DNA from 2 places in the Paenibacillus sp. FSL R5-0810 genome. Region 2 is predicted to be linked to the other one. Evidence: a T-box and tRNA genes for the amino acid it is inferred to sense, from the RefSeq annotation. Region 2 holds a T-box; the other holds one or more tRNA genes.
The links. The T-box of region 2 lies ahead of MKX76_RS15350 (arginine--tRNA ligase). A T-box ahead of a tRNA ligase gene usually reads a tRNA of that ligase, here a tRNA-Arg.
Positions count from the first base shown of each region.

Region 1: it has a tRNA-Arg gene. The T-box ahead of MKX76_RS15350 (arginine--tRNA ligase) is inferred to sense a tRNA for this amino acid. The anticodon was not compared.

Region 1 is NZ_JBBOCF010000001.1:4,915,860-4,922,010, reverse strand. It holds gene tnpA (IS200/IS605 family transposase) at 1-36, shown strand, start outside; gene MKX76_RS21800 (PdaC/SigV domain-containing protein) at 495-1,565, shown strand; gene MKX76_RS21795 (hypothetical protein) at 1,861-2,307, opposite strand; gene clpP (ATP-dependent Clp endopeptidase proteolytic subunit ClpP) at 2,447-3,043, opposite strand; tRNA gene MKX76_RS21785 (tRNA-Arg) at 3,208-3,282, opposite strand; gene MKX76_RS21780 (sugar-binding transcriptional regulator) at 3,546-4,589, shown strand; gene gap (type I glyceraldehyde-3-phosphate dehydrogenase) at 4,708-5,712, shown strand; gene MKX76_RS21770 (phosphoglycerate kinase) at 5,907-6,151, shown strand, end outside.
Region 2 is NZ_JBBOCF010000001.1:3,383,609-3,389,759, forward strand. It holds gene tig (trigger factor) at 1-321, opposite strand, end outside; gene MKX76_RS15335 (hypothetical protein) at 467-1,306, opposite strand; tRNA gene MKX76_RS15340 (tRNA-Arg) at 1,667-1,740, shown strand; gene MKX76_RS15345 (EamA family transporter) at 1,920-2,348, shown strand; T-box leader at 2,404-2,630, shown strand; gene MKX76_RS15350 (arginine--tRNA ligase) at 2,696-4,561, shown strand; gene MKX76_RS15355 (hypothetical protein) at 4,703-5,146, opposite strand; gene MKX76_RS15360 (S66 family peptidase) at 5,400-6,151, opposite strand, start outside.

The DNA of each region.
Region 1 (6,151 bases), 1.5 Mb from region 2:
GACCCATTCAGCAAAAACAGTAACAAGAAGAAGTAAACCAGTTTAACTGGTAAGTGAAAGTGACAAATTACACTGAGCCTGAGCAATTTTATTGTCAGGCTAGCGTCTTTAGGCGCAGTTTGGCAACAAGGGGTTATACCCCAAGAGCAAACCACCCGTTTGACGGGTGGTTCTGATTGGAATGGGGATCATGACGGAGGAGCAGCGGTCTATGAGATATGCCAAAGATTTTGAATGTTATAGAACCAGCTGAAGTGGTAAGACACTATAAAGAGATACGGTTCGCAGATCGATCAGGTGAAGGAAGCAGCCCGTTCATAAGTTTTGGTCAAATATGGGGAAATAAGACTATAAGACTATATTCTTCATGTAGTTCCTATAGCATGGAATCAAAATTGTCATTCACTTGTTACCAAACGGTGGTCCGGATTTTTTATAATGAATGAGGGTAATAAACAACTATGGCAACTTAAATTGGAAAAGGTGGAACTAATATGAATTCCAAATTTCGCGTATGCGCAACAATTATTGCAACTGGCGTCCTGCTCGGAAGTCTTGGCTTGAACGGACAGGTCATCGATGCAAGCCCCTCGAAGCCCTCTGTTTCCGCCAGCCACAACGTAGCGAAGAAGAATGAAGTGACATTGAAATGGAACGGCAAGACCCTATCCCAGAAGGGAGTCCTTCTGCACGGAGTTACTTATATCCCTGCAACCGTACTCCGGGATGCGGCGGGAATGCCCCTGAAATATGATTCGAAAAACCGTACGTATACCCTGAACGCCGGCTATCATCAACTAAGTGCCGTTGTGTATGATTCGAAGGAAATCGGCTTGTTGGTCAACGGCCTCTATGCCGGAGAGCCTGGGGGTCAAATCCTCAACGGACGGCTCTATCTGCCGTTCAAGACGGTCAGCGAATACTTAGGGATCCAGGGACAATGGAGTCCGTCCTCGAAGACGCTCAGCTTGACGAAGAAGCAGAGCGATCTAACGATCAAATCGGAAACGTTGAAGAAGACGATCCAGGGCGTGGAAGCTGCTGTGAGTTATCCGGTTGTCAGCGGCCTAAGCAATGGCGAGGCCCAAACTCAAATCAACAGCGTATTGAAAAAGCATGCGGAAAGCGTGATCGCCCGCGCAGAGGAAAGCATCAAGGAGCTTCCTCCGGGTGAAGACAGCTTCCCTTATGCCTTCGAAGGCAATTTTGTGGTCCACTACAACAAGGACGGCTTGCTGAGTGTTACGGCGCATGATTATTCCTATCTCGGCGGCGCGCACGGCATGACCTTCAAGAACAGCTTCACGTTCTCCCTGAAGGATGGAAAGCTGCTGAAGCTTGGCGATTTCATCGACCTGAAGGGCAAGAAGAAGAAGCTCGACAACCGCGTCTTGAGCGAGTTGAAGAAGGGCGGGGGCTACCTTGGCGGATTCGAAGGAGTTCCGGAAGATGCGGAATTCTATCTGAAGGATAACGCCGTGGTCCTGTACTTCCAGCTGTATGAATACACGGCTTATGCCTACGGCTTCCCTGAATTTGAATTGAAGCTGAAGGAATGGAAATAAGGATGGGAACCGCAGGTTCTGAACCATGGGATAACTGAATCCTAGGGGGCGCGAGGCCTGTGACCGTTTGATACACTGTGATGTAAAGATGCAACAATGTGCCGGAATACAAAAAGAAATCCCTTGGATCGCAGCCTGAGGTTAACTTCAGGCCTAGCGGCCAAGGGATTTTTGTATGCGTAGGGCATGGCGGAGGGGTCTGCATCACAGTTGGGTATAGCTAATCAGACGGATATGGGCATTCACAAGCTCATGAACCAATTACGAATCCATCCTGAAGGGATCCGATGGAATCTCATGTTGCTTGTTGAGGATCCCTCCGTCTGAAGCGGGAATGTCCAATTCCGTAACCAATTATACCGGCTCCCCAACCAACGGCCGCATGGACAAGAGGATAAACCGTCTCCTCCGAGTGACCGGTGTAGTGGACGAGCCCGTAAAGGGGGACGGCGTAGAGAAGGACGAATGGAATGAGAACGACGTAGAGCTTCAGCAAGTAGCCGACGACCATGAAGAACACGCCGACGAGCCAATAAGCCGAGAACCAGCGGGGGTAGAATGTCTGATTGGTATACCCCATCACAAAACCGGAGAACAGAAGCAGAAGGACAAGAACAATGGAGGCAACTCCATGAATTGCATGCGGATCGGCGCCGGAAACGGCACGCTCCAGGTTCATGATCAGAAACGGAAGATGGACGAGCACGAGCATGAAAACAAAGGATATTTTAGAGCCGATCATAAGGACCTCCCTGTATATTAGGAATCAACAATGCAATTATACCAGAAATAACCATTGGGGTTGGTCACTATGTTCTATACAGACATAAGAAAAAAGGCATGCACCTTTACGTGTGCATGCCTTTTGCATGTATTGCTTCTTATAGTCCTTGCGAAGGCGTCTTCTCCAACACTTGGTCGACGAGACCGTATTCTTTGGCTTCTTCAGCCGTCATGAAGTAGTCGCGGTCGGTATCCTTCTCGATCCGCTCCAGCGGTTGGCCGGTGCGCTCGGCAAGAATACGGTTCAGCTTGTCGCGCATCTTCAGAATGCGGCGTGCCCGGATTTCGATATCCGTTGCTTGACCTTGTGCGCCGCCAAGCGGCTGGTGAATCATGATTTCGCTGTTCGGCAGCGCGTAGCGCTTGCCCTTAGCGCCTGCATTCAGCAGGAATGCACCCATGGAGGCGGCCATACCGACACAGATGGTCGAGACGTCCGGCTTGATGAATTGCATCGTATCGAATATTGCCATCCCCGCGGTGATCGAACCGCCAGGGCTATTGATGTAAAGGTGAATATCCTTCTCCGGATCCTCTGCCGACAAGAACAGCATTTGGGCAATGATGGAATTGGCGACCACGTCATTGACGTCGGAGCCGAGGAAGATTATGCGGTCTTTCAGCAATCTGGAATAGATGTCGTATGCCCGCTCGCCGCGGTTGCTTTGTTCAACGACCATAGGTATAAAACTCACGTGAAAAACCTCCTCATTAAGTGCATCACTAATAAATACTGTTACCGTATTACCCACATGATAAACAATTTTAATCAAAAAGTCAAAGATAGTCAAACTATTGGGCAAAAAAAAGAGCCGTCATGGGCACTTTCGGGTAATTCATATATGAGAAAATTTAAAGATGGCGCGCCCGCGAGGAATCGAACCTCGATCTCAGGCTCCGGAGGCCTACGTCATATCCATTGGACCACGGGCGCATATAAAAAATCAGCAACGAAGATGATTATACCCTATCTAATAGAAAAACACAAGAGCGGATAAAACATTGTTTTGATATATAGAGAGGTTTCGATTTGGCCATAATGTATAAGAATGATGGTTGCAGAGAAATATACGTTCGGACACTTGCAACCTGCATCATTATTGGTTAGAATAGGGGTGGGACTTAAAAGGTTATCCTGGGACATTTTACGTCCAACCGATAGAAGAGCCGAGACGAAAGTTTGCAGGAGTGGAATGCATGCGTAACCTATTAGAAATACAAGAGCAGCTTCTGCCCGATTTGATGGACACCTTTAAACGAAGGTACACGATCCTCCATCAGATCAAGCTGTCCGGGCTGGTCGGCCGACGAACGCTGGCGTCATCCTTATCGATGACGGAACGGGTTCTGCGGGCTGAAACCGATCTTCTGAAAGCGCAGGGACTGATCGAGATTGAGACGCTCGGTATGCGGATCAGCCATGCAGGACTGTGTCTGCTCGAAGAACTGGAGCCGCTCATGAAGGATTTGTTCGGGCTGGTCGAGCTTGAGGAGAAGATCAAGAAGGCCTACGGACTCCGCAAGGTTGTCGTCATTCCCGGTGACAGTGAATCCTCTCCGGAAGTGAAGCGCGAGCTCGGACGTGCCGGAGCAAGAACACTGCTAAGCTTCGTCGAGAACGGCGATACGATCGCCGTCACGGGTGGATCCACGCTCGCCGAAGTCGCGGAGCAGATGTCACCGCTTGCGGCAGGGCCTCTGAAAGGCACATGGTTTGTGCCCGCACGCGGCGGTCTCGGAGAGAGCATGGAAATTCAGGCCAACACGATTGCTTCCAAGATGGCAAAGCGCGTGGGTGCCGAATATCGTCTGCTGCACGTGCCTGATCTCCTTAGCGAGGATGCCTATCAATCCCTAGTGCAGGATCAGCACATCCAGGAGATTGTGGATGTCATCCGACGTTCCCGGATCATTATCCACGGGATCGGCGACGCGATGGAAATGGCCAGAAGACGCAAGCTGGACGAGGACTCGATCCGCAGCCTCCAGCAGGATGGGGCGATTGCCGAATCCTTCGGATACTACTTCAGCGAGGAAGGCGCGGTTGTCCACAAGATGCTGACTCTCGGGCTCCGGCTGGAGGACATCATGCAGACGGAGACGATCATTGGCATTGCCGGCGGCCGAAGCAAAGGCAAAGCGATTCATGCCGTGCTGAAATTCGGGCACGAGGATATCCTCGTTACGGATGAGGCGGCTGCGCTGGAGGTAGAGAAGGAGATCGATGCAGCGGCATCGTAACCTTAAGGTCCGGCAAGCATACAGGTGCAAGGCCTCGTTATTCTTTATCCCGTTGTCTTGATCGGCTTAACGGTCGGTCTTGAATATATTAATTTTACAAATATGGAGGGAACTACTCATGGTTAAAGTAGGTATTAACGGTTTTGGACGTATTGGACGCAACGTGTTCCGTGCTGCGCTGAACAACAGCGAAGTAGAAATCGTTGCAATCAACGATTTGACGGACGTAAGCACGCTGGCTCACCTTTTGAAATATGACACGACTCACGGAAGACTGAATGCAACCGTTGAAGCTAAAGAAGGCGCACTGGTTGTAAACGGCCGTGAGATCAAAGTATTTGCTGAGCGCAACCCTGAAGCATTGCCTTGGGCTGAGTACGGCGTAGAAATCGTTGTTGAGTCCACGGGTATCTTCACAGCGAAAGAGAAAGCTTCCGCTCACCTGAAAGGCGGCGCTAAGAAAGTTATTATCTCCGCTCCAGCTACGGACGAGGATATCACTATCGTTATGGGCGTTAACGAAGAGAAATACGATGCTGCTAACCACACCATCATCTCCAACGCTTCTTGTACAACCAACTGCTTGGCTCCATTCGCTAAAGTTCTCGACGAGAAGTTCGGCATCGTGAAAGGTATGATGACTACCGTTCACTCCTACACGAACGACCAGCAAGTGCTTGACCTTCCGCACAAAGACCTGCGTCGTGCTCGTGCAGCTGCAGAGAACATCATTCCTTCCACAACAGGTGCTGCTAAAGCGGTTAGCCTGGTTCTGCCGCAATTGAAAGGCAAGCTGAACGGTATGGCAATGCGCGTACCTACGAAGAACGTTTCCGTAACGGACCTCGTTGTTGAGCTGTCCAAGAACGTTACGCAAGAAGAAGTTAACGCAGCGCTGAAAGCAGCTGCTGAGGGTCCATTGAAAGGCATCCTGAACTACTCCGACGAGCCGCTCGTATCGAGCGACTACAATGGCGATCCTGCTTCTTCCACGATCGACGCGCTCTCCACAATGGTTGTTGGCGACAACATGGTTAAAGTTGTTTCCTGGTATGACAACGAGTGGGGCTATTCCAACCGTGTCGTTGACCTCGCTGCTTACATCGCAAGCAAAGGTCTGTAATTGATCCAGCCAACCAATCGAAGAGGAGTTCCGTTTACGGGCCTCCTCTTTGGTTCATGGTTTTAACCTGTTTTCATGCCAGAGTACTGGGAAGTAGCGAGAGAAGCCGGCTCTGGCGGGCGATTAGAGAGAGAAACGAGAGCAGCGGCATGCTGCCCGGCGAGGGAGAACATTTTGTTAGGAGGAACGTGGAGATGAACAAGAAAAGTGTGCGTGACGTAGAAGTAAGCGGCAAACGGGTGTTTGTCCGCGTCGATTTCAATGTACCGCTCGAAGATGGTAAAATTACAGACGACACTCGGATTCGCGAAACTTTGCCGACGATTCAATATTTGGTGGAGCGGGGCGCCAAGGTCATCCTGGCGAGCCATTTGGGCCGTCCGAAAGGCGAGGTTGTCGAATCGCTGCGTCTGAATCCTGCGAGCGAGCGTCTGTCCGA
Region 2 (6,151 bases):
TTTGAATTTGAAGGTTTCGCCTTTAGCGAACTGCTCGATTTCTACTTCTGGACGATCTACCGGGAAAATATCCGCTTGCTCAACAGCTTCGCTGTATACTTCAGGAAGCAGAATGTCGATTGCATCCTGATACAAGCTCTCTACGCCGTAACGAGCTTCAAAGATCGGGCGCGGTACTTTACCTTTACGGAATCCAGGTACATTTACTTGTTTCGCTACTTTATTAAAAGCTTTGTCGAGGGCGGCCGCAACGCGATCCGCATCAACCTCAACGTCAAGAACGCCAAGGTTCTTCTCTATTTTTTCCCAAGTTGCTTTCATTTATGCTTTCCCCTCCAAAATAGTTCACGTGGTCGGCGCAATAATCTATCACGTACCGAATAACCACTATAGTATAAACAACATTACATGCTTTTTCAAGGGCGTACCCTTATGGAGCGATACCGTAAACGTTTTCCATCTCTGCCTATTCCTCCGCCCCGGCAGCTACGAATTGCTTTAACGAACGGTATGCTCCCTCATAGCGAAAACGCATGGTGTCCGTAATTCCGTACAACGGCCGGATTTCGTCCTCATTCCGGAACCCTTTTAAACTCTCCGACACGATGTCGTGCAATGCTGCCGCCCAAATATCGAGCGTAGACTCATCCTCGTCGAGCATGGACTCGTAATCCAAGGTTCCGTAAATGGCCATAATGAACTGCGACCATAATTCCTGAGCGAAATAAAACAGCGTCGGCTCGTGAACCTCTGTCTGATCGGCAACGCGTTCCAATATTTTCGTTATTGCAGGCGGGAATTCCGATGGATCGAGCGGTACCGAGTCAATCTCGATTTCGACGGCCTCCTGTCCTCTCTTAAGCGTTACGCTCCCTTCCATGCCACGTCTGCGCAGCGTCTGCAGCACGCGGAATTGGAGCAGAGGATGAAGCGGGGTCTCGCTAAGCCAATCCGCTAGAGCCGCATCGATTTCCGGACGGTCCAGATAGGCCAGCTGTTCAAGCGCAAGGATCGTCTGCTCGGTCAAAGGTCCGTTCATGACCGAAGCAAGAAGTTTATCCGCATATCCTGCATCCTGTGCTACCTTATCGTTAACCATCTGGCGGGTCATTTCCGCTTCGTCCGGATCGTCGATCTCCTCGGTATCGGCATCATTCTCACGGGGCACGGCTGCTTCGGGGAAGGCTGCCTCCAGCCATTCCAGAAGGGCCCGCCATTCCTCATAGTTCCGCTCATTCTGTCCGCTGCATTGCAGCAGAAACCGCAGCACCTCCATCGCTTCGCCGTACCGTTCATTCTCGAGCATAACCGTTAGCTGAATCTGATAATAATCCAGCGTCTTCGGAAACAGGATGATGTTCTTATCCTCTTGTTCGGGGGAGTAAGAGTCCTTGATAAGGACACCTCCTTTCTAGTCCTGTTTTTAATATTCGTTGATTATAGCATATGTACCGCCAAGATTAAAAAAGCGCGGGTTCCATGGGTTCCTTCTCTTACTTAGAGGGATCGGGATCACCGATCAAGTAAAGAGCAACCGTATTTTATCAATATAACCCCGGATTGCCTAGTCATAATCTAATCGCATCAAAAATCTTCTATTCTCAAAAATATATAGTTGAAATATTCCAGAGCATATGATAATATATTTTTTGCTTGAAAAAAATGTGTCCCAGTAGCTCAGCTGGATAGAGCAACGGCCTTCTAAGCCGTCGGTCAGGGGTTCGAATCCCTTCTGGGACGTAAAGATAACACCGCCTTAGGGCGGTGTTTTTGCGTTCCTTGGGATCCTTTTTGCGTTCCATGGGATACCCAAATTAAAAAATAATGGCTTTTTCCCAATAACCCTATACTATAAAAAAAGAATCCCTGTCAGATTCGAAAGTGATGCCAAGCTACATACATAAAAGAGGAGGATGCGTATGCCTTTGTGGCTTATATACGCGCTGCTGTCTGCCGTAGCCGCTGCGCTCGTGGCCATCTTCGGCAAGATCGGCCTGCAGAACATCGACGCGAATTCCGCAACCGCTATACGATCGGTCATCATGGCTTTGTTCTTGCTCGGGGTCATAGCGGTTCAGGGGAAATTCTCGCAGCTCGGCGATATTCTAACGCAAAAAAAGGCGCTCAGCTTCATTGTGCTCAGCGGGATCGCCGGTGCCTTATCATGGCTGTTCTACTTCCTGGCACTGAAGTACGGCAAAGTATCGCAGGTAGGGCCGATCGATAAATTGAGCGTCGTGATGGCGGTCATTCTTGCTTTTGTTTTTCTGGGTGAGAAAATCTCCTGGATCAACGCAGCCGGCGTTGCTCTGATTGCTGTCGGCGCGCTGCTGGTTGCGGTGAAATAAAAATCGTATTGCTTTTCGAAGCAGATTGGTTATAATATGGAAAACTCGATCATTTTGAAGTTCTGTGATTGGGAGAGTAGCTGCACGCGCTTCAGTCCAAGCGAGCCGGGACAGGTGGGAACCGGTACGAAGCCGCCAGTGAAACGGGCCCAGGAGACGGTTATCCGAAACTTTCAGTAGGGTGACCCGGCTTACACCGTTATCGTAGCAAAGGGGTCAGCCTTCCAATTTCAGGGGTTGACAACAAGAGTGGTACCGCGAGCATAAGTCCTCGTCTCTTAGGAGACGCGGACTTTTTTTATTTTTTCAGACATGGTTGTCACTGTTAAAAGGGGGATTTCACCATTATGTTAAGTCACTTTATCATTGAAAGCCTGGAACAAGCCGTAAACAAGGTGTGCCAAAGCTTCGGCACGAAGCTGCCGGATTCCGTACAGGTCCGTATCGAGCAGCCTGCCAGCATGGAGCATGGAGATTATGCGACCAACATCGCCATGCAGCTTGCCAAAGTTTTGCGCAAGGCACCCATTGAAATCGCCGGGCTGATTCAGCAGGAGCTTCAGCAGCATGAGCCATTCCTCGAGCTTATAGCTTCCGTTGAGGTAGCGGCACCAGGCTTTCTGAATCTCCGCATCCGCTGGGAGGCGTGGGCGGGATTGCGTTTCGAGCTGCCGGCTGCCCCGGATGAAAAAATCGTCATTGAACACACATCCATCAACCCGAATAAATCGGCACACATCGGCCATCTGCGAAATTCTTGTATCGGCGACACGCTGGTCAGATTGATGAGAAGGCTCGGTTATGAAGTCGAGGTCCATAACTATATCGACGATCTGGGGAATCAGCTGGCAGATACGGTCGTCGGTCTTCTTCATACTCCGCTCACACAAGAGCATGCCCGGTTCGGGGATTATTGCTGGGATGTATACTCTGCCACCAATCGGGCTTATACGCAGGATCCTTCGCTCGTGCAGCATCGAACCGAAGTGCTTCACGCTCTGGAGGAAGGACACCAGAACTTGGCGTGGATCGGACTCCTCGTGGCGGAGCGGATCGTTAAAGAGCATTTGGAGGAGATGAAGCAGTTCGGCATCGAGTATGATCTGTTGGTGTGGGAGAGCAGCATCGTAAGAGAGGGCTTCTGGGATTATGCATTCGAGCTGCTGAAGAATACGCCGCTGTTCCAGCAGGAAACCGAGGGCAGGCTGGCTGGATGCTGGGTGCTGAAGCAATCCGGCGGCGAAGACGCTGCGGGAAATCCGGAGGCCGAGCACAGCATGGATAAGGTGCTTGTCCGCTCCAACGGCATTTTGACCTACACGGCCAAGGACATCGCGTACCACTTGTGGAAATACGGGGTTTTGGCCAAGGATTTTGCCTACAAAAAATTTACGGAGCATGTGTGGACAACAAGCGCTGACGGCGAGCAGCAGCCGTTCGGCAAAGCCACTATGGTAATCAATGTTATTGATTACAGGCAGCAATATCCGCAGGCGATGGTCAAGCAGGCGCTCGAAAGCCTGGGGTTCGTCAAGGAAGCGGAGAAGCTCCGTCATGTGAGTTACTGGGTCGTTTCCCTCAGTCCGTCGGCTGCTGCTGACCTAGGGATTGATACGAGTGACGGCAAGGCCTCCTACGCGATGTCCGGGCGTCAAGGGATCGGTATTAAAATTACGGAGCTCATCGGACAGGTGGAGAAGGTCATTGAGGAGACCCGCTCGGATAAAAACGGACTGTCCAGCCGCGAAATCGCGATCGCCTCCATCCGTTACTATCTGCTTCGCTTTGCACTTCAGACCGAGGTCGTATTTGATCTGAAGCAGGCAACCGAAATATCCGGCAATACGGGGGTATACCTGCTCTATTCCTATGCACGCGCCCTGAGCGTCCTGAATAAAGCGAAGGCATCCGGTGTGGAGCCAGTAAGACCTGTACATTTTCCTGCCATGGAAAAAGCCGAGCACGCCTTGCTGAGACACATCAGCACTTGGCAGGACACCCTCGTCACGGCCGGACGCGAGCTGTCTCCAAGCGCCATTTGCAACTTCACTTACGAGCTGTGCTCATGGTTTAACAATTTTTATTCGGCATGCCCGATCCTGAAGGCGGAGGAGGAGGTCCTCCAATTCCGTGTATGGCTGACCTCGGTGTTTAAAGAGACGCTGGGCGATGCGCTGGACGTCCTCGGGCTGCCTACGCCAAGCCGGATGTAAAATCGCATGCAGAGCATCCGCCCGCTCTCCTTCTTCCTAGAAACTTGCCTGGTAAACGCTTAGGCTTTTAGGTTCTAAAGGACCAGGAATCAGTCCTCAAAAAATAGCCGCCATCCCGATGGATGACGGCTATTTTCCCTTCTATTGCAGCCCTCTAACCGTAAGCTTAACCTGAATCTTCCCGCCTGTCAGAGGTTCTTCTTGAATGGTCCAATTAACAGCGAGCGTATCCTTCAAACGGCCCAGCTGATCCTCCGTCAGCTGCAGCTGATCTATGATCCCTTCGCCTACGCGAAAGTCGGATTCGGAGCTGATGCCAAACGCTTCCTCCAGCCATATTTTCAAGCCGTTCCGCGTATTAAATGTAATTCTGTAGCCTTCCTGAACAGCCTTCTCCAGATCCTCCCCATGCTCCTCGGCGTAGGAGAACAATTCATCGTAATGGAAATGGCCGGTTTGGGCCGTCCCGAACCGTTCAACCTCCCGTGAACGAACGGCATCCAAGAGATCGGCGGATGACATTCCTGAATTTTTGGCATGCTCCAATAGAATGGCGGTGTTTTGCGATATTTTCGTAAGCTGCATAGTAAATTAAGGCCTCCTCAAGGATGAAAAAAAATCATTTTCTACTATTATAAGACTCGCAATGATGTGAGACGGGGAAGCTTCGCAAGATATAAACTAAACGTTCCATCGCTTATGTACTTGCTAAAGGACTTAATCTCATAATACCCCAGCTTTCTGCAAAAATGAACCGATTCCTACCGCAAAAAGGTTAAGCCATTCTCCCGATTCCCAGTACCGTCTAAACAAAGCGGTTATGATCCGTCTGTCAACCTCATCGAAACGTCTGAACGACCATCCCTTTGCCGTCCTTTACATCCACCTCGGCATATGCCCCATTGATCAATGTCATCTGCGGCGGAACGTGTCCGCAGTCCATATCATAAACGATGGGAACGCCAAGCTCCTCGGCAAGGTCTTGGTATACATCCTCCGCCTCGTAATTCTCGATGGCACGATTGGCAGCGCTTCTGCCGAACAGAATGCCGGAGCAGTTCGCGAACCAGCCGGCAAGCTTCATCTGAACAAGCGATCTGCGTAAATCGGTCGTGGATAGCTCGCAGTTCTCGAAGTACCAGAGGATGGGTTCATTTCCGATGAACTGCTGTTGAAAACTCGTCACGTCGCCGTAGGGAGTGCCGATCAGATGGCGGATCACATCGATGCAGCCCCCAAGCAGTCGTCCCTTCATTTGGGCAGGAGCGCCTGTGACGGATTTCCACTCCGTCGGCTCCGTCAAATGGTAGATCCATGGAGTCGGGTTGTCATGCTGCCATTCCTTCTGATAGCTTTCGGAAGATTGCTGGGCGACGGATCCGCCTCTGGACGTTGACAGCACGGTTTGCCATCGTGAAGTCGTCGGGTCGGTTTGCTCCCCGCGCAGGTCAATGAGATTCGTGCCATGCGCAGTGGCGATGCCTCTTACCAACGTGAGTGCCAGTAGGAGCACACTCGTGTCCGAGTAGCCGAGAATCCATTTTGGGCTTACTTGGTCAAATTCGATATGCTCCAGGATTTCGATCAATA